Regions from separate parts of the Bacillus sp. EB106-06-01-XG163 genome, predicted to be linked through region 1. Evidence: predicted binding sites of a transcription regulator. Region 1 holds the regulator's gene; the other holds the start of a gene.
What was found. Region 1 encodes Rex, which represses fermentation and respiration genes when NADH is low (regulators of the CRP and FNR family bind a similar motif). Its sites were predicted from a motif close to TTGTGAAATATTTCACAA; they were not measured.
Positions count from the first base shown of each region.

Region 1 (11,480 bases):
AGCAAATGGATATTCTCATTTAAAAGACAACTACATTGCGGCTAGCGGTACGAGCTTTGAAAAACACTCATGACCTTGTTGTTTTTAAAGATAAAAAGGTATCTTTATCAGTACAGTAAATTGATTAAGATACCTTTATTGAAAAATTAATATTTCACAGAAAACAAATTTCTAAAGTTAAACTTTTTAACAACAAGAGGTTAATACTTATACAGCCGTATTAGTGCTGTACTGTAATATAATGTTTTAGTTCACCTGACCAATATCTTCCTCCCCATTCCTGTCCAACTTGCACATCATACTTACCTGCAGGAAGATTTTTCGTTGAAAAACTCACACGAAAATTACGTGAACCAATACGATGCAAAATATCTTTTCTGGCAATTACTTTACCTTTTTTATTTAATATAATTACTGAAAAACCATTATCTAAATCCCTAGCCAAAGTACCAGTAACCACAATGGAAGTAGCGCTTTTCGTATATGTATTAGCATCTGTTTTAAATTTAATTGTACCTTTCGAATCCATAGCTAATGCTTCTGACCCACCTGCGAAAATGGCAACTCCCAAAAGTGCTGCTGTAAACAGGGTCATTACTAACTTTTTCATCTTTAGAATTCCTCTTTTCTTTTTAATATTTTAAATCCACAGTTATAATAACATATTCTCCTAAAAAAACAGAGGTTTTTCCATATATTTCTCCTGAAAAACGAATACGTTTGATAGAAATTTATTAATATTAATGCAAATTTAAGATTCTTTTGAAAAAAATCTTGTTTGTTTCATAGCTTTGAAATGTATGGTGCTCTACTCTAACTTTTCTATTCACTTGCTACAAGGTCTAATATTTTATCAGCAAAAGCATTTGCAATAATTTCTCCCTTTTCTTCCGTATAATAAGGGACTTCCATTTGCATTGAACTCCTTAGGGCTACCCTTGCCGCTGTAATATCAGGATTATCTCCAATCATAATATTACTCGCATGAAGTCTCGAATTATTTCATTACTATTAAATTTATTTTTATAAAATAGCTTATATCCTGAAAAAACAAGACTATTATAATACTCTTGAACTGCATTTAAAATTGACTTAGTTTTATTATTTAATAAGATCTGTGCGATGAAAACTCTTTTTGTCCGAGATAACCTTAAGTATTTACAAAATGATCTAATGTTCCCTGTGTCAGTACAATTACCACACAAAAAACTAAGGGTAAGCGATTTTTGGCAGAGTACTCAACTCTCCCCTTTACAAATTTAAATTACGCACAAACCCCTTAATTATTTCTAATCAACATTCTATGGCTGGTGAGTTCAAATATTTCTTAATTCAAACTCTAGTTCTTCTTCCCTTTTTCAAGATCCAAACAAGTAATGCAATAAAAACGATGTTAATTATAAACGCAGAAATAACATAAGTTTCATCTGAAACGCCAATATACTTCCCTTTCGATTCTAAGAGATTCCTTACTTGCTTACCCCATAAAGAACCATTCAGCGAGCCATCGTCCGCTCCAAATGTAATTTGTGCTGTTTCCTTATTGCTGCTTGTAATATTAACACCATAAAATACTGTATACCTATTGTTATAAAAGATAGGCATATAAGAATAGTCAGAAACTAAAGGCTTTACCTTTTTGGCAGGTAATGATACGTACAAAATCGCAGAATAATTACCTATCCCTGTTTCAAATTGCTCAGCTTTAATAAACTTCGTGTTTGAAGGTAGATCAATATTATAAAAATGCTCAAAAATTTGAATATCTTCTTCCGAAAAATCTGTTAATTGGTAGTAATGAGGATCAATAATACATTTATGAAAATACCATCCATTAAACAATAAAAAAAAGGCACTTATTAAAATTACTAATACTGCCTTATATATAATCTTTAACTGTATCACAATGATATGCGCCCCCTCAATATGCATTATAACGCTTTTCCCAAAAGTAAATCAAAACAGCGATTTACTTTTGGGAAGAATTAATTATTCAAATTTTATTTTTTGTTTAAGGCAATCTGCAAAAGCTTGTGCAATTACTTGACCATCCTCTTGGGTATAATTCTTAACATTAAAATGATGTTTAAATTCCAAACATACAGGATTGTTGGTGTTTAAATAGTACTCTGCATCCTTAATAACTGCTTCAAATGAATTATTAAATCTGTTTTTAAAAAATTGAGAGTATCTTCTACTATAGCCGGTATTATAGTATTCTTCAAATACCTTGTAAACTGGTTGTGAGGTAATCCCTGTACTTGTATTCATAGCAAGGTTAACAGCGTCTACATCTCCTAGTAAATCTTGAATTCCAAATGTACCAATTTGACCTCCTATTAAATCTATTGCAGCATCATAAGTTGTTTTATAATTAGCATTATAACGGACAGTGTCTCCCCCTACTGTAATTAAATCACCTGCCCATCCTGCAAGATCTTGTATCATTCCTACAGAACTATGAATTATTGCATTAAAAGTGGCCATCATATGTGCGACATCTAGTGTCAGTTTAGAAAATGGATCTATCAGGATTCTCTTTTCTTGCCCCTTCAATACGTTATCAGCTATTTTAACAAAATCTGAGTCAATAAAATCCGCTGTTAAAATCCACAATAAACCATCATATTCATCTTTTCTTAGATACTGGGCAACTAATTCATTTGCCTGTTGAGTAATATTGCCGACCGGATTAGGTTTATTTACTTCCTTTTCAGTAACATAATCTACTGCTGTATTATATAAAACTTTTAATTGATCGAAGAACTTATTATTTGTAGTCGAGACAAAATTGTTACTATTTTCTTTATTATAAACTATAGAATTAACGCCTTTATCCTTGCCCGATGAGATATTATTATCAATCTCTATTTTCCCAGGCCCATCACCTATACTCCTTGTCTTTATTTGGTCAAATGCCCAATCAGTGGGAAGTGAATAGCCGCGGTTACCGCTAAATCCTGAAGACATATCACATACAAAACTACTGACCGAGTAACCGGCTGCGGCCACGCGACTACAAACATTTCTCGCGCCATAAATACCAATTTGATAACCACTATTGAGTTGGGCAAATGTCCTTTTAATTGCTTTAAAATAAGGGAGTATGCGACTGGTAACCTCACCGTCAACAGCGTCATAATCTACTGTAAAATAAATAATAGTATTTTCTTTAAAACCAAATCCCTTAGCCGCACCAACAGCTGCTCTGGCATCGAATACCCCTTGAGTTTCTGTAAAATAAGAAGCTTGAATTGAATTTCTCTCGTAAATTGGAAATACGCTAAGCCCTGCAGCAAATATAGTCTCTAATTCAGGCAACGTCATCTGATACGATCCAGTAAGGTATCTCCCAACCGTTGTATACCCGTTGGCTTTCAAAGTTGCTGCTCTGGCAGCATTAATTGGTGTGGCACAATCACAAGCTGTTCCTTTCCTATCTTCGTCACCTTTGCTTACTAAAAGAGATGCCCAGGTCTGCATTCCAGCTACTCCATCGGCAGGTAATGCTGAAAATTTTTGAAAGTTAATAAGTGCTGTTCTCATATTTTCATCGAAGATACCATCAAATCTTCCTGGATTACGATTATTACAGTACAAAGCATATTGTAAGAGCTTTACAAAATTAGCTTTTGTGCTCCCCATTGAAATTGTTGGGCATTTTGATTTTGTAGCAGGTCCAAATGTTCCAGTTGGTTCTGCTATTCCTTCTTCGACCTGGAGTGCATAAATTAAAGCCTCATTAGTTTGTCGGGAGTATCTACCATCACATGGATTAAGGCCAGTAACCTTATAATATTTCCGATTCAACTCTTGTTGAATATTACGAATTTTGGCATCTCCTACGTTTACAAAAGCGTCCATATTTAATAACGCTTTAAAGATTATGGGAGTTGCAATTCCATCTTGATTAGACAACCCTGCATCAGTTTGAAATTTTTTTATAGCAGCCTTTGTACCATCACCATAGGTTCCTGTAAAACCAGTTGGATTATATCCCTTGCAATACAATGCACCTTGAAGAATCATAATTTGATTTCTTGTTTTTTCATTCGAAGAATTAGATTTAGTTGATAATGTAGGACATTTTGCCATAGTAGCTGGTCCAAATGTTCCAGTAGTTGACGTAATTCCTTCTTCAATTTGTAATCCTGTAATCAAAGCTTCAATCACAGGCCACCCTGTTTTTCCATTTTCATCAATTTTCACATAACCTGGCTTGTTCAAGTAAACAAGATTAACCCATTGTTGAACTTTTCGTACCATTTCATCCATAGTTTCCACTCCTTATTTTTTGTTAGTAAAGTACTTTCATTTAAAGGTGGCAAACGTATGACAAAATAAGAGTATCTACTTTTACTTCAAAAGATGTAAAGAATAAAAATCAGCAAATCGCCTATGAGTAAATCCTTTTAAAAGATTTGTAACAAAGTCATATGCCTTGATGCTAACTTGAATAAATGAGAATAATTTATTCGTAATTTGAGATGAATGATAGAAATAAAAAAAAGCCCCTCACAAATTCATTGAACTTGTGAGAGACTTCGATATGGCGTTACATCTGGCAAACCCTTATGTCTAAACAGGGATCTTAATTTCTTACATCATTCCGCCCATACCGCCCATGCCGCCCATGTCAGGCATTCCTGCGCCGCCGGCGTTTTCTTCCGGTTTGTCAGCGACAACGGCTTCAGTTGTTAAGAGCATTGCTGCTACAGAAGCTGCGTTTTGCAGAGCAGAACGTGTCACTTTTGTCGGGTCAACGATACCTTTTTCGATCATGTTTACCCATTCGCCAGTTGCAGCGTTGAAGCCTACGCCGATTTTTTCGTTTTTCAGGCGCTCAACGATGACAGATCCTTCAAGACCAGCATTGTGCGCGATTTGACGGATCGGCTCTTCAAGCGCGCGAAGCACGATGTTGATACCTGTTTGCGCATCGCCTTCAGCTTCCACTGCAGCGACTTTGTTGTATACGTTGACTAGCGCTGTACCACCGCCGGATACGATGCCTTCTTCAACAGCTGCGCGAGTTGAGTTGAGTGCGTCTTCGATGCGAAGTTTACGCTCTTTCAGCTCAGTTTCAGTCGCAGCGCCGACTTTGATGACAGCTACGCCGCCGGCAAGTTTCGCAAGACGCTCTTGTAATTTTTCTCTGTCGAATTCAGAAGTTGTTTCTTCCACTTGAGCGCGGATTTGGTTGACGCGTGCAGCGATTTTTTCAGTGTCGCCGGCGCCTTCTACGATTGTTGTGTTTTCTTTCGTTACCACAACTTTAGAAGCGCGTCCCAATTGTCCGATTTCAGTAGATTTCAGGTCAAGGCCTAAGTCTTCTGTGATTACTTCTCCGCCTGTAAGAACAGAGATGTCTTCAAGCATTGCTTTACGGCGGTCACCGAAGCCAGGAGCTTTAACGGCAACAGCGTTGAATGTGCCGCGAAGTTTGTTGACAACGAGTGTAGCAAGCGCTTCACCTTCAACATCTTCAGCGATCAGAAGCAATGGTTTGCCTTGCTGTACAACTTGCTCAAGCACAGGAAGGATTTCTTGGATGTTTGTGATTTTTTTGTCTGTGATTAAGATGTAAGGATTGTCAAGAACCGCTTCCATCTTATCAGAGTCAGTCACCATGTAAGGAGACGCATATCCGCGGTCGAATTGCATACCCTCCACAACTTCAAGCTCAGTTGTGAATCCTTTAGACTCTTCGATTGTGATGACGCCGTCGTTTCCTACGCGCTCCATTGCTTCAGCGATAAGGCTTCCGACTTCCTCATCAGCAGCAGAGATCGCAGCAACCTGAGCGATAGACTCTTTGCCTTCGATCGGCTTAGAAATTTCTTTTAAGTTTTCGATTGCTACAGTCACGGCTTGTTCCATACCTTTACGCACGCCGACAGGGTTAGCCCCCGCAGTTACGTTTTTAAGGCCTTCGCGGATCATAGCCTGCGCAAGTACAGTCGCAGTCGTCGTACCGTCACCGGCAACGTCGTTTGTTTTGCTGGCTACTTCAGCTACAAGCTTCGCACCCATGTTTTCAAACGCATCTTCAAGTTCAATTTCTTTTGCGATTGTCACACCGTCATTTGTAATTAACGGAGAACCGAATTTTTTCTCCAGAACCACGTTGCGTCCTTTTGGCCCTAAAGTTACTTTTACAGCGTCAGCAAGCGCATCGACACCGCGAAGCATAGCGCGGCGTGCTTCTTCACTAAACTTAATATCTTTTGCCATGTTAACGAAACCTCCTCGAATTTTTAAAAATATTTATTTGCTTAGCCGATAACAGCTAAAATGTCGCTTTCACGTAAGATTAAGTATTCAGTACCTTCGTATTTCACTTCAGTACCGGCGTATTTTGAGAAGATAATGCGGTCGCCCTCTTTTATTTCTAAAGCAACGCGCTCTCCGCTTTCCAACACGCGACCTGAACCGGCTGCCACGATTTTGCCTTCTTGCGGCTTTTCTTTTGCAGAATCCGGTAATACGATTCCGCTGGCAGTTTTTTCTTCAGATTCTACGAGTTCAATGACAACGCGATCACCTAATGGCTTTAACAATGTAATAACCTCCTCAATAGTATGAATATGTAATTTTAGCACTCAGCTCTAAAGAGTGCTAACACAGTTATTATAATAAAGAATCTCACTTCCAATTTCAAGTCATAAGAATAAAAAATTTTCACGCTTACATGATTCTCTCTCACACTGATTTTCTCCTTTTTTCACGTCAAGTTCACTTGTGTTACAATAAGAACAAATAACTTGATTTTATAGGATAAAGGAGTACATATCATTTGAGAAAACAGTATTGGTATATCATTTTGACATATGTTATCATGCAGCTTTCCGCATTGATCGGCATTCCTTTAATGTACAAATTCGGCTATGCGGGCGGGCACCCTACGAATGCGAATCTCACCATGGCTCAGGGGATTTATTCCGTCGTAAGCTTTTTTATCTGCCTGATTATCGTTCTCTTGATTTTGAGAACCGCGCCGAAGCAGACATTAAGAAACGGGAAGAAAGCATCCGCCGGCATGTCCGTTCTCTGGGCGGTCGCGGGAATATGGCTCGCTTTATTTTCTCAGGGAATCGCCGGGATGATTGAGCAGTATGTCTTTCATGTGGGCAGCGGTTCCGAAAACACGAAAGCCATTCTTAACATTATTAAAGCCATGCCGCTCATGATTATCGTTTCTTCTATCGTCGGGCCGATTCTTGAAGAAATCATTTTCCGGAAGATCATTTTCGGTGTATTATATGAAAAAACGAATTTCTTTATCGCCGGACTGATCAGTTCCGTCATTTTCGGCATTGTGCATCAAGACCTCACGCACCTGCTGCTGTATACGGCCATGGGCTTTACCTTTGCGTTCTTGTATGTGCAGACGAAACGGATTATTGTGCCGATATTCGCCCATGTCATGATGAATACCATTGTCGTGGTCATGCAGCTCGGCCCCGCCCAAAAATATATTGAACAGCATAGTGAGCAAATGCAATTAATTATTGGAGGATTGTTTGTATGAGGAACCCAATGACTTGGGGCTTGATTTATTTCGCAGTCGGCTGTATCTTTACGTATTTGGCCGCAAGCTCTCCGGGAAGCATGTGGTCTTTTTATTCCATACTGCTGATGGTTTTCGCCGCTTATAATATCAGCATCTCGTTTAAAATGTTCGCCTTCTCATTTAAAGTGAAAAAAAATCAAAAATAAAAGAAAAGCCATTTCTCATCATTGAGAAATGGCTTTTTTTATGCTGATACGTCCTGATCGGATTCACTGCTGGTCTGCCTTTTCCGATACGCCGCTTTTGAAATCAGGATACTGACCTCGTATAAAATGCAAAGCGGAATGGTAATCATCAAGTGAGACAGCAGCTCAGGCGGCGCAATCATCGCGGCGATCACAAGCAGCACAAAATACGCGTACTTCCTGATCTTCGATAAAAACATCGGCGTGATAACACCGAGTCTCGTTAAAAACATGATCAGCACCGGCATCTGAAACAGCAGTCCGAACGGAATCGTCAGCTGCAGCAGAAAATGAAAGTACTCGGTGATCCCGATCACCTGGTTGACATCGAGGTCATTCGAGACCCGCTTCATAAAATCAACGACCAGCGGAAATAAAATATAATAAGAAAACGACACACCGCCGACAAACAGCACGATCGAAATCGGAATATAGCTGAGTGTTACTTTGCGCTCCTTCTCATACAGACCCGGGCTGACAAACGCCCAAATCTGATAGAGAATAATCGGCGAAGTCAAAATGATGCCGATGATAAACGCGAACTGCAAAAAGATAAACAGCGGATCCGTCAGGTTAAAAGCATTAAGGGTGAGCTCTTTTACTTCATCGGCTTTTTGAAGATACACAATGATAGGTTTTGCCAGAAAAAAGCCGGCAATAAAGAAAACCGTAAAGGATAACGCCACAATCAGCAATCGTTTCCGAAGTTCGGCAATATGCTCCACAAGCGTCATTTGATTCACTCTCATACGCGTCATCCTATCTTACTGTTCTTCTTTCTTTTTTTCCTCTTCTTCACCGGCTAATCCCTTAGTAGCGTTCTTAAATTCACGAAGCGTGTCCCCCGCCGCTTTTCCTAATTCGGGAAGCTTCTTCGGACCGAAAATAATCACCGCCACCACACCGATAACCGCCAGGCTTCCAGGACCGATCATGTGCAGCTCCTCCTTTCGCTATTCAATTTCTTCCAAAACAGAATAATGCTTCAAGAAATAAACCAATGATTGAAGCTCTACAGCTAAATCTATATGATGAATTCGAATGTGATCCGGCACATTCAAACGGGCCGGCGTAAAGTTAAGGATTCCCTTGATTCCGAGCGACACGAGCCGGTCGGTGATTGACTGGGCGGCAACCGCAGGAACGGTAAGAATCGCCACGGGTTCATCCTTAATGTGAAGCTCTAAATCATTAAGATCAAAGACAGGCACACCGCCTACCTCAGTTCCTATTTTACTCTGATTCACATCAAAAGCCATAGATATTTTTGTGTTATTATTTTTTGTGAAATTATAGTGAAGAAACGCCGTCCCTAAATTCCCGACACCGATCAAAATGACGTTCGTCGTTTCATCCTGATCCAGTGTTTTTCTGAAAAATGACAGCAGGTAATCCACATTATAGCCGTATCCTTTTTTGCCGAGCGCCCCGAAATAGGAAAAATCCCGGCGGATCGTGGCCGAATCGACTTTTACCGCGTCGCTCAGTTCAGCGGATGAAACGCGCTGTTTTCCTGACGCGTGTAAATTCTTTAAAAAGCGATAATAAAGCGGCAGCCGTTTTGCCGTCGCCTGTGGAATTTTTGATTGATCCTTGTTCATGATTGGTCCTCCACTTTATACTCAGATGCATCTCTTTTAAAATCACCGTTTTTGCCTCCTGTCTTTTCCATGAGGCAGGTCGGGCCGATGACCATTCCTTTATCCAGCGCCTTGCACATGTCATAAACGGTCAAAGCGCAGACTGAAGCGGAAGTTAGCGCTTCCATTTCCACACCTGTACTCCCTTTCGTTTTTACGCTTGCCTGTATATGAAGAACGGCTTCGGAATCCTTTTCCTCCCAGCCGAATGAAATGTCGACGCTGCTTAAAGAAAGCGGGTGGCACATCGGGATAATCGCTGACGTCTGCTTTGCGGCCATAATTCCTGCCACCTGTGCGACAGCCAGCACGTCTCCTTTTCCGATCTCGCGGTTTTTGATTCTGCTGTACACGTCATGCTTCATGTGTACGCTGGATATCGCAGCGGCAGTACGGACTGTTGAAGATTTATCGCTTATATCCACCATGCGGGCACGGCCTTCTTCATTAAAATGAGAAAATCCATTCATATTTAAACTCTCCTTACTTCTGATCATACACTATTTTCTCCCTGATGTCTTATCCTATAATGTTCCAATTCTGATGTATTGTTTGCTGACAGCAGGTTGATAAGCTACACTTAACTTATTATAACAGAGGTGAAATAATATGATGATCTTACAAATTAATCAGCTATCCAAATCTTTTGGCGCTGATCCTATTTTAAACAATATAAAGCTTGAAGTCAGATCTCGGGATCGCATCGCCATAGTAGGCAGAAACGGAGCCGGCAAATCAACTCTCCTTAAAATTATCGCAGGTCACCTTTCATATGAAAAGGGTGAATTAATCAAACCGAAAGAATTAACGATGGGATATCTTGCCCAGCACACAGGCTTGGAATCCCAGCTTACCATAAAAGAAGAACTGCTGAGTGTTTTTGATTTCCTGAAAGCAATGGAAAAAGAGATGCGCTCTATTGAAGAAAAGATGGCCACGGCCGCCCCCGCGGAGCTTGAGACGCTGATGAAAACCTATGACAGGCTTCAGCAGGATTTCAAGGATAAAGGCGGCTATCAATATGAAGCGGACGTCCGATCTATCCTTCACGGACTCGGCTTCGGAAAATTTGACGATTCCGTGAAAGTGCAAAGCCTGAGCGGCGGCCAGAAAACAAGGCTTGCGCTCGGAAAACTGCTGCTGACCCAGCCTGATCTGCTTATTCTGGATGAACCGACGAACCATCTCGACATCGATACGCTTACATGGCTTGAGCATTATTTACAGGGATATTCAGGCGCCATTCTGATCGTCTCCCACGACAGATACTTTCTTGATAAAGTCGTCAGTCAAGTGTATGAGGTCTCACGGACAGAAAGTAAAAAATATCTCGGCAACTACAGCGCCTATTTAGAACAAAAAGCTGAGCAGTATGAGAAAGACCTGAAGCTGTATGAAAAACAGCAGGACGAAATCGCCAAGCTTCAAGATTTTGTCGACCGCAATCTGGCCAGAGCTTCTACAACGAAAAGAGCTCAAAGCAGACGAAAACAGCTTGAACGGATGGACGTCATGGCAAAGCCGCTCGGGGATGAAAAATCAGCCGCCTTCCGTTTTGACATTACAAAACAGAGCGGAAACGACGTCCTGCGCGTACAGGATGTTTCCATCAGCTATGACGGCCAGCCGCCGCTCTTGAAAAACCTGACCTTCGGCATTACAAGAGGCGAAAGCGCCGCCCTCGTCGGACCGAACGGAATCGGCAAATCAACCTTGCTGAAAACCATTATGAACACGCTCAGCCCCGAATCCGGATCGATCACGTACGGTTCCAATGTCACAATCGGCTATTATGATCAGGAGCAGGCTGAACTGACCTCGTCCAAACGCGTGCTGGACGAGCTGTGGGATGAATATCCGGACATGCCGGAAAAAGAGATCAGAACATGCCTCGGCAACTTCCTGTTCAGCGGAGACGATGTCCTGAAACCGGTCCGCTCGTTAAGCGGCGGGGAGAAAGCAAGAGTCGCGCTTGCCAAGCTGATGCTTCAAAAAGCAAACTTTCTCATCCTTGATGAACCGACAAACCACCTTGACCTGGACAGTAAAGAGGTGCTGGAAAACGCCCTGATCGACTACCCG
Region 1 is NZ_JBYTDS010000016.1:548-12,027, reverse strand. It holds gene AC3WTF_RS16585 (NB-ARC domain-containing protein) at 1-23, shown strand, start outside; gene AC3WTF_RS16580 (hypothetical protein) at 221-610, opposite strand; gene AC3WTF_RS16575 (hypothetical protein) at 1,333-1,932, opposite strand; gene AC3WTF_RS16570 (glycoside hydrolase domain-containing protein) at 1,990-4,275, opposite strand; gene groL (chaperonin GroEL) at 4,600-6,234, opposite strand; gene groES (co-chaperone GroES) at 6,276-6,560, opposite strand; gene AC3WTF_RS16555 (CPBP family intramembrane glutamic endopeptidase) at 6,797-7,531, shown strand; gene AC3WTF_RS16550 (YdiK family protein) at 7,528-7,719, shown strand; gene tatC (twin-arginine translocase subunit TatC) at 7,758-8,516, opposite strand; gene AC3WTF_RS16540 (twin-arginine translocase TatA/TatE family subunit) at 8,523-8,693, opposite strand; gene AC3WTF_RS16535 (redox-sensing transcriptional repressor Rex) at 8,712-9,359, opposite strand; gene moaC (cyclic pyranopterin monophosphate synthase MoaC) at 9,356-9,868, opposite strand; gene AC3WTF_RS16525 (ABC-F family ATP-binding cassette domain-containing protein) at 10,008-11,480, shown strand, end outside.

Region 2 (6,212 bases), on a different contig from region 1:
TTTTCATACCATGTCGCCGCCGGCAGCACGATATCGGAATACAGCGCCGTACCCGCCATTCGAAAATCAAGATTGATTAACAAGTCGAGCTTGCCTTCCGGCGCCTGCTCCCGCCATTTGATTTCTTCAGGGCGGATGCTGTCGCTGTCGTCATTCATCAGACCGTTCGTCGTCCCCAGCAGATGCTTGAGAAAATATTCATGCCCTTTCCCTGAGCTTGAGATCAGATTTGCCCGCCATACGAAGAGATTCCTTGGGAAATTCACTTCATTGTCAGGGTCTTCAATCGCGAATTTCAGTTTTTTCTCTTGAAGCCGTGAGGCCACGTACGCACCTACGTCTTCAGGTGTCGCCGCCCCCGCTTTCTCAGCTTCTTTGTACAGATCAATGCCGTTTTGATTGAATGTCGGGTAAGACGGAAGCCACCCTAATCGCGCCGCCAGCACATTGTAATCGGCGTGATGCTTGTAGCGGGACGACGCGGCGATCGGTGAAGCCAAGTCACTGATCGGCTGGTCTTCATAACGCCACTGGTCTGTCGCAAAGTAGAAAAACGAAGTGCCGTTTTGCAGCTTAGGCACGCCTTCCCAGTCCTTTGCGGTTGCAATCGTCTGCCACCCTTCAGCCGGACGGAGTTTTTCCTGCCCCACGTAATGGGCCCAGCCTCCGCCGTTTACGCCTTGGGCGCCTACGAGTAAAACAAGATTTAACACCGCACGGTAAATCGTGTCGGAGTTGAACCAGTGGTTAATGCCAGCCCCTACGATAATCATGGATCTGCCGTCTGTGTCAATCGCATTTTGGGCAAACTCCCTGGCAATCTGTATAACGGCTTCTCTTTTAATTCCCGTAATCTGTTCCTGCCAGGCAGGTGTGAACGGACGGGGATCATCATAAGATGCGGCTGATTGTCCGCCGATGCCCCGGTTCACGCCGTAGTTGGCCAATATCAAGTCAAACACAGTCGTGACGTACGTCTCTTCACCATTCAGATCCAATTTTTTAATAGGAAGATTCCGCTCAAGCACTTTGTTTCCGTCATTTGAAAAATACGGAATGCGCACCATGCCGATTTCGTCCTCTATTCCGAGCACGGAGAGACGGGGTTCAATCGGTTCCCCGGTGTCTTCGTCGATCATGTGCAGATTCCATTTCTGCTGCCCGTCCCAGCGGGAGCCCATTGTGCCTTGCGGTATGGCAAACGCACCTGTCTGTTCATTCCAGACCGCCGGCTTCCACTGATCATTTTTTGTCTGCCGCCCGATGTCTTTTGCATGCAGAAACCGTCCCGCTGTATACATGCCGTTCTCTTTTGAAAGAGTGACGAAGAATGGAAAATCGGTGTATTGCTTCGCGTACTCAATAAAACGTTCAGTTTCTTGGTTCACGTAAAATTCCTGCAAAATGACGTGACCCATCGCCATCGCAAGCGCCCCGTCAGTCCCCTGGCGGATACTCAGCCAGTCATCCGCAAACTTTGAGGATTCCGCAAAATCGGGACTGATCGAAATGACTTTAGCGCCTTTATAGCGGGCTTCCGCCAGAAAATGCGCATCAGGCGTTCTCGTTAACGGAACGTTGGAGCCCCATGTGATGATATAGCCTGAATTGTACCAATCACTGCTCTCCGGAACGTCCGTCTGGTCGCCCCAAATTTGCGGGGACGCCGGCGGAAGATCCGCATACCAGTCATAGAAACTGAGCATTGGGCCGCCGATTAACGACATGAATCGCGAACCTGATGCGTGGCTGATCATGGACATCGCCGGGATCGGAGAAAAACCGACATTCCGGTCAGGCCCGTATTTCATCACTGTATACAGCAGAGAGGCTGAAATCAGCTTCAGCACCTCCGGCCATTCCGCGCGGACAAAGCCGCCTTTCCCCCTTGCCTGTTTATAGGACTTCGCTTTTTCAGGGTTTTCGACGATCGATTTCCAGGCATCCAGCGGATTATGATGCGCCTGCAATGCTTCCCGCCACAAATTGATCAGCACACCGCGTACATATGGATATTTCACACGGAGCGGGCTGTAAATGTACCAAGAAAAACTGGCCCCCCGCGGACAGCCTCTCGGTTCGAAATCAGGCATATCCGGGCCTGTCGATGGATAATTCAAGTTTTGTCCTTCCCACGTGACAATTCCTTTTTTCACATAAATATTCCAGCTGCAAGAACCCGTGCAGTTGACGCCGTGGGTGGAGCGAACGACTTTGTCGTACTGCCATCTGTTTCTGTATACATTCTCCCAATCACGATCTTCGCTTGTCGTTTGGCTATGGTTATTTGAATGATGTTCGATAGGAGAAAAATAGTTTAATCTCCTGAGCAACGGACTCATTTTCTTTTTCTTCATGATCGTTCACTCCTTCCGAGTCAGGTGATGCTATGTACACTATAAACAGAGACGGCGCATCACCTTGTGAACTATGTCACACACTCTGCTTTTTTTCACAAAACGTTCACACAGAGCAGCAGGAAGGATTTCAAACGATATGGGGACGCCCGGCGTCATAAAAAAACCGGTTCTGTTTAAGAACCGGGTTCGGCGTTTTCATCCCGTGATGTATGCAGATACCGCAAAAACAACTGATAGGAACAGAAGACATTTTGCTGAAGCATCGCCAAAAAGTTCATTTGCAGCCGCGGATGGTAAGACATCATTTTCTTAAATACGGAATATGGAATATGAAGTACCAGAATATCCGGTGAGGCATTGACTGAGATAAAAGGCGATAAAGAGAGCCCGCCTTTTTCATCAATCGGAAACACATCGCCTTTTTCCCACAGCGCAACGGTTTGCGACCCTTCAGGGAGCCTGCTGTCCGTAAAACGGATATTGCCTTTTAATACAATATAAACGGATTGTGAATGAAGAAAGGATGGAGATTGGCCAGATGAGCCGCGGATAAACGTCCCGTTTTTCAGCAAGGTTTCGACAATGGACAGAGGCACTTCATTAAACATAGGAAGTTGTTTCAGAAATAATAAATAGTCACACTGATTCATAGGAAAGCCTCCTGTGCTAAGGATAGCTTTAGTGTAGCCCGATTGAGCCCGCGCGGCAGTGATGTATTTCACAGCTTGTATGATAAAAGTCACTTATCAGGAGAGTGTTTGTACTTATAATGAAATAAAAAGGAGGGTTTCGATGAAGGCGATGATTCCGAAGCAGCACGGCGCATGGGCGATGCTGCTGATTCCATTTTTACTCGGCATGGTCAAGGGAGGCCCGGTTTTCTGGCATATTCCGCTCTTTCTGGGCTGGCTGTTCCTTTACTTGACGGTTTATCCCGTTTCGCTCGCTTTGAAAAAGAAACAGCTTCAGCCCTATCAAAAGTGGATATGGTATTACGGTTTTCCGGCCTGCTGCTTTTTGATCATTTCTGTCTATCATAGGCCGCAGCTCGTCTGGATCGGCGTTTTTTTATTGCCGCTGTTTCTCATACATACGCATTATGCCCGCCGAAAAAACGAACGGGCGCTCACGAATGATATTGCGGGTGTTCTGTTCTTTTGTTCAGGCGGGCTTGCGAGCTGCTGGCTGGGAGCGGGAATCCTTGACGGCTGGGCCTGGTTTCTATTCTTGCAATCCGCTTTATTTTTTGTCGGGAGTTCTTTTTATGTGAAATCGGTCATACGGGAGAGAAAAAACAGAACCTTTGCATACTGGTCATGGGGATATCACCTCTTGCTCCCCTTTTTATCGGCTTTTCTCGGGGCAGGCTGGGCGTTTCTCGCTTTTATCCCAAGCAGTCTGCGGGCCTGGTTTTTTCACGGAAGAGACTGGCCGGTGAAAACGATCGGCATTCTGGAAATCGTAAATGCCGGCTTCTTTTTCGCCGTCATGTGTATATGTATCACAAGCTGAAAAACAAGGACACCGGCTGCCCTTGTTTTTTTCAGTCAATATTGCAGATCTCAAGCGGACAATTTTCACACTCGATCTCGCATCGTAAATAGTCCCGCTTGTGCAAAATAATTTTTCCGGTTTCGTCTATCGAAATAACCCCTTGTTTGCGGAGGTCTCCCAGCATGCGGTTGACGCTCTCCCTTGCCGCCGCGCAAAACTTAGCCAAATCCTGATTTGTCAGCACAATGTTAATCAGAATCCCGTCACTTCGTTCCACCCCGTAGCTGTTTGATAAGCGGATAAGGGTGGAATAGAGCGCCCCTTTTTTGCCGTGAAGAAGCAGGTCCCTGATCTTGGACTGGATTTTTCGAAGATGGGTGCTCATCCATTTCATAAATTCAAACGTCAAAACACCGTTTTGGATCAATTCCTTTTCCAGCTTGTTTTTATTAATGACGAGCACCTCGCCATCCTCTAACACTTTCGCACTGAGCATATATCTCGGCTCATCTGTGAATAGCGTCAATTCCCCGACAATATCGTTTTTTTGGCAGATTCTAAGCGTCAGGTCTTTTCCGTCAGACGTCAGCTTGCCGATTTCAATGAGTCCTGATTGAATCAGATAAAGCTCTTTTGCATCCATTCCTTCTTGAAACAAATAAGTATGTTTTTTCATTTTCCTTTTCGTACTGATCGATTCCAGCAATTCATGCAGTTCGCGGGAAAGAAGTTCTTTATCAGATTTTCGGACAGAGAGAATATTCATGAGCTCACCTCGAAGAAAGTCACGTTGCGTATGTATATTGTAACGTGACTTGATTTGCACTCACCCAGAAAAAACTAACAATCTTGTGAATGGATCATTATGAATTGAGGCTCTGACTGTTTCTCTCCGTATGTGTTTTCATTCTTTCCTGCCAATACATCCAGATCACAAGAACAAAGCTGGCTAACGCGACCTCTGAAAGCGCCATAAACCCGATCGCGTATTGGCCTGTTGCCTGAAATACACTTGCCAGAATCAGCGGAGGGAAAAAACCGCCCAGTCCGCCCATGGCAGACACAATTCCGTTGGCAATCCCCGCTTGCTTCGAAAAATAGAAAGGCACCAGTTTAAATACCGTCCCGTTTCCAATCCCTGAGCAGACTGCCACCGTCAGCGATCCGAACGCATAAAGGCCGATCGTCGGGGAGAATGACAGCATGACCCCTGACAGCGTAAGCCCTGCGAAAACGAACATCAGAATGCGGAGCGGGCTCAGTTTATCTGCAAGAAACCCTCCCACAGGCCTGAGCAGCGTAGAGACCGCAATAAAGCCGGCCGTCCGCAGACCGGCGTCCGCAGGGCTCAGCCCAAAATGCTCAACCAAAAAATTCGGAAGATAGATGGTAAAGGCGACAAAGGCGCCGAACGTAATAAAATAAAACAGGCTCAACATCCACAGCACATGATTTCGGTAAACGGCTTTCATTTGTGTCTTTATGGAAACTTTGACTTTCTTCTCATGCCGGTCGCCGAACAAAACGTGCAATAATGCGAAAACAGCCAGCAAAACAAGATACATCTGCACGGTTGCTTTCCATCCCGCGGCTTGAGCGATAACCGGCGCCGCAAAGGTAGTAACGGCGGTCCCGATGTTTCCGGCACCGTAAATCCCATTGACGACACCGTGCTTTTCTTTCGGATAATATTTCGGGAGGGACGTCACTCCGATGGAGAATACCGCTCCCCCGATCCCTAAGAAAAAGCCGCCCGCGATTAAATCAAATAAAGAATCCGCGATACTGATCCAAAATACAGGAAACAAAAGCAGGATGAAGCTGATCATAAACATCAGCCGCGCCCCATACCTGTTCGTTAAATATCCTAAAGGAATACGGAGAAGCGATCCGAGAATAACGGGAATCGCCGTCACCAATGAAATCTCGCCTTTGCTTAAATGAATATCTGATGTCATTTGAGAAATGAGCGATGAAATCAGCACCCACACCATAAACCCTGCCACTAAGCTTAATGACTGCAACGATAATTGAATATGTTGACGATTGATCATTCGGCTTGCCCCTTTCACTGATTCAATATCAGTCTTATCATACAAAAACTCAGTGTGCGGGATTGTGAATTACATCACACGCTTTATATACAAAAAAGAACAAAGCCCGAAGACTTTGTCCTTTGATCATCATTACATTTTTTCCGGAGCGGATACGCCGATCAGCTGAAGCGCATTGTTCAGCGTAATTTGCGTCGCCTTCATTAAAGCGAGACGCGCGCGGCTCTTCTCTTTATTTTCCGGATCGATGACTTTCTCCGCATTGTAGAAGCTGTGCAGAGCGGAAGCCAGATCATAAATATAG
Region 2 is NZ_JBYTDS010000011.1:75,073-81,284, reverse strand. It holds gene AC3WTF_RS13805 (nitrate reductase subunit alpha) at 1-2,357, opposite strand, end outside; gene AC3WTF_RS13800 (cyclic nucleotide-binding domain-containing protein) at 2,534-3,010, opposite strand; gene AC3WTF_RS13795 (YwiC-like family protein) at 3,153-3,872, shown strand; gene fnr (fumarate/nitrate reduction transcriptional regulator Fnr) at 3,904-4,620, opposite strand; gene narK (nitrate transporter NarK) at 4,718-5,908, opposite strand; gene argS (arginine--tRNA ligase) at 6,041-6,212, opposite strand, start outside.
Region 2: the regulator Rex is predicted to act here: its motif matches at 3,067-3,084, upstream of AC3WTF_RS13795 (YwiC-like family protein).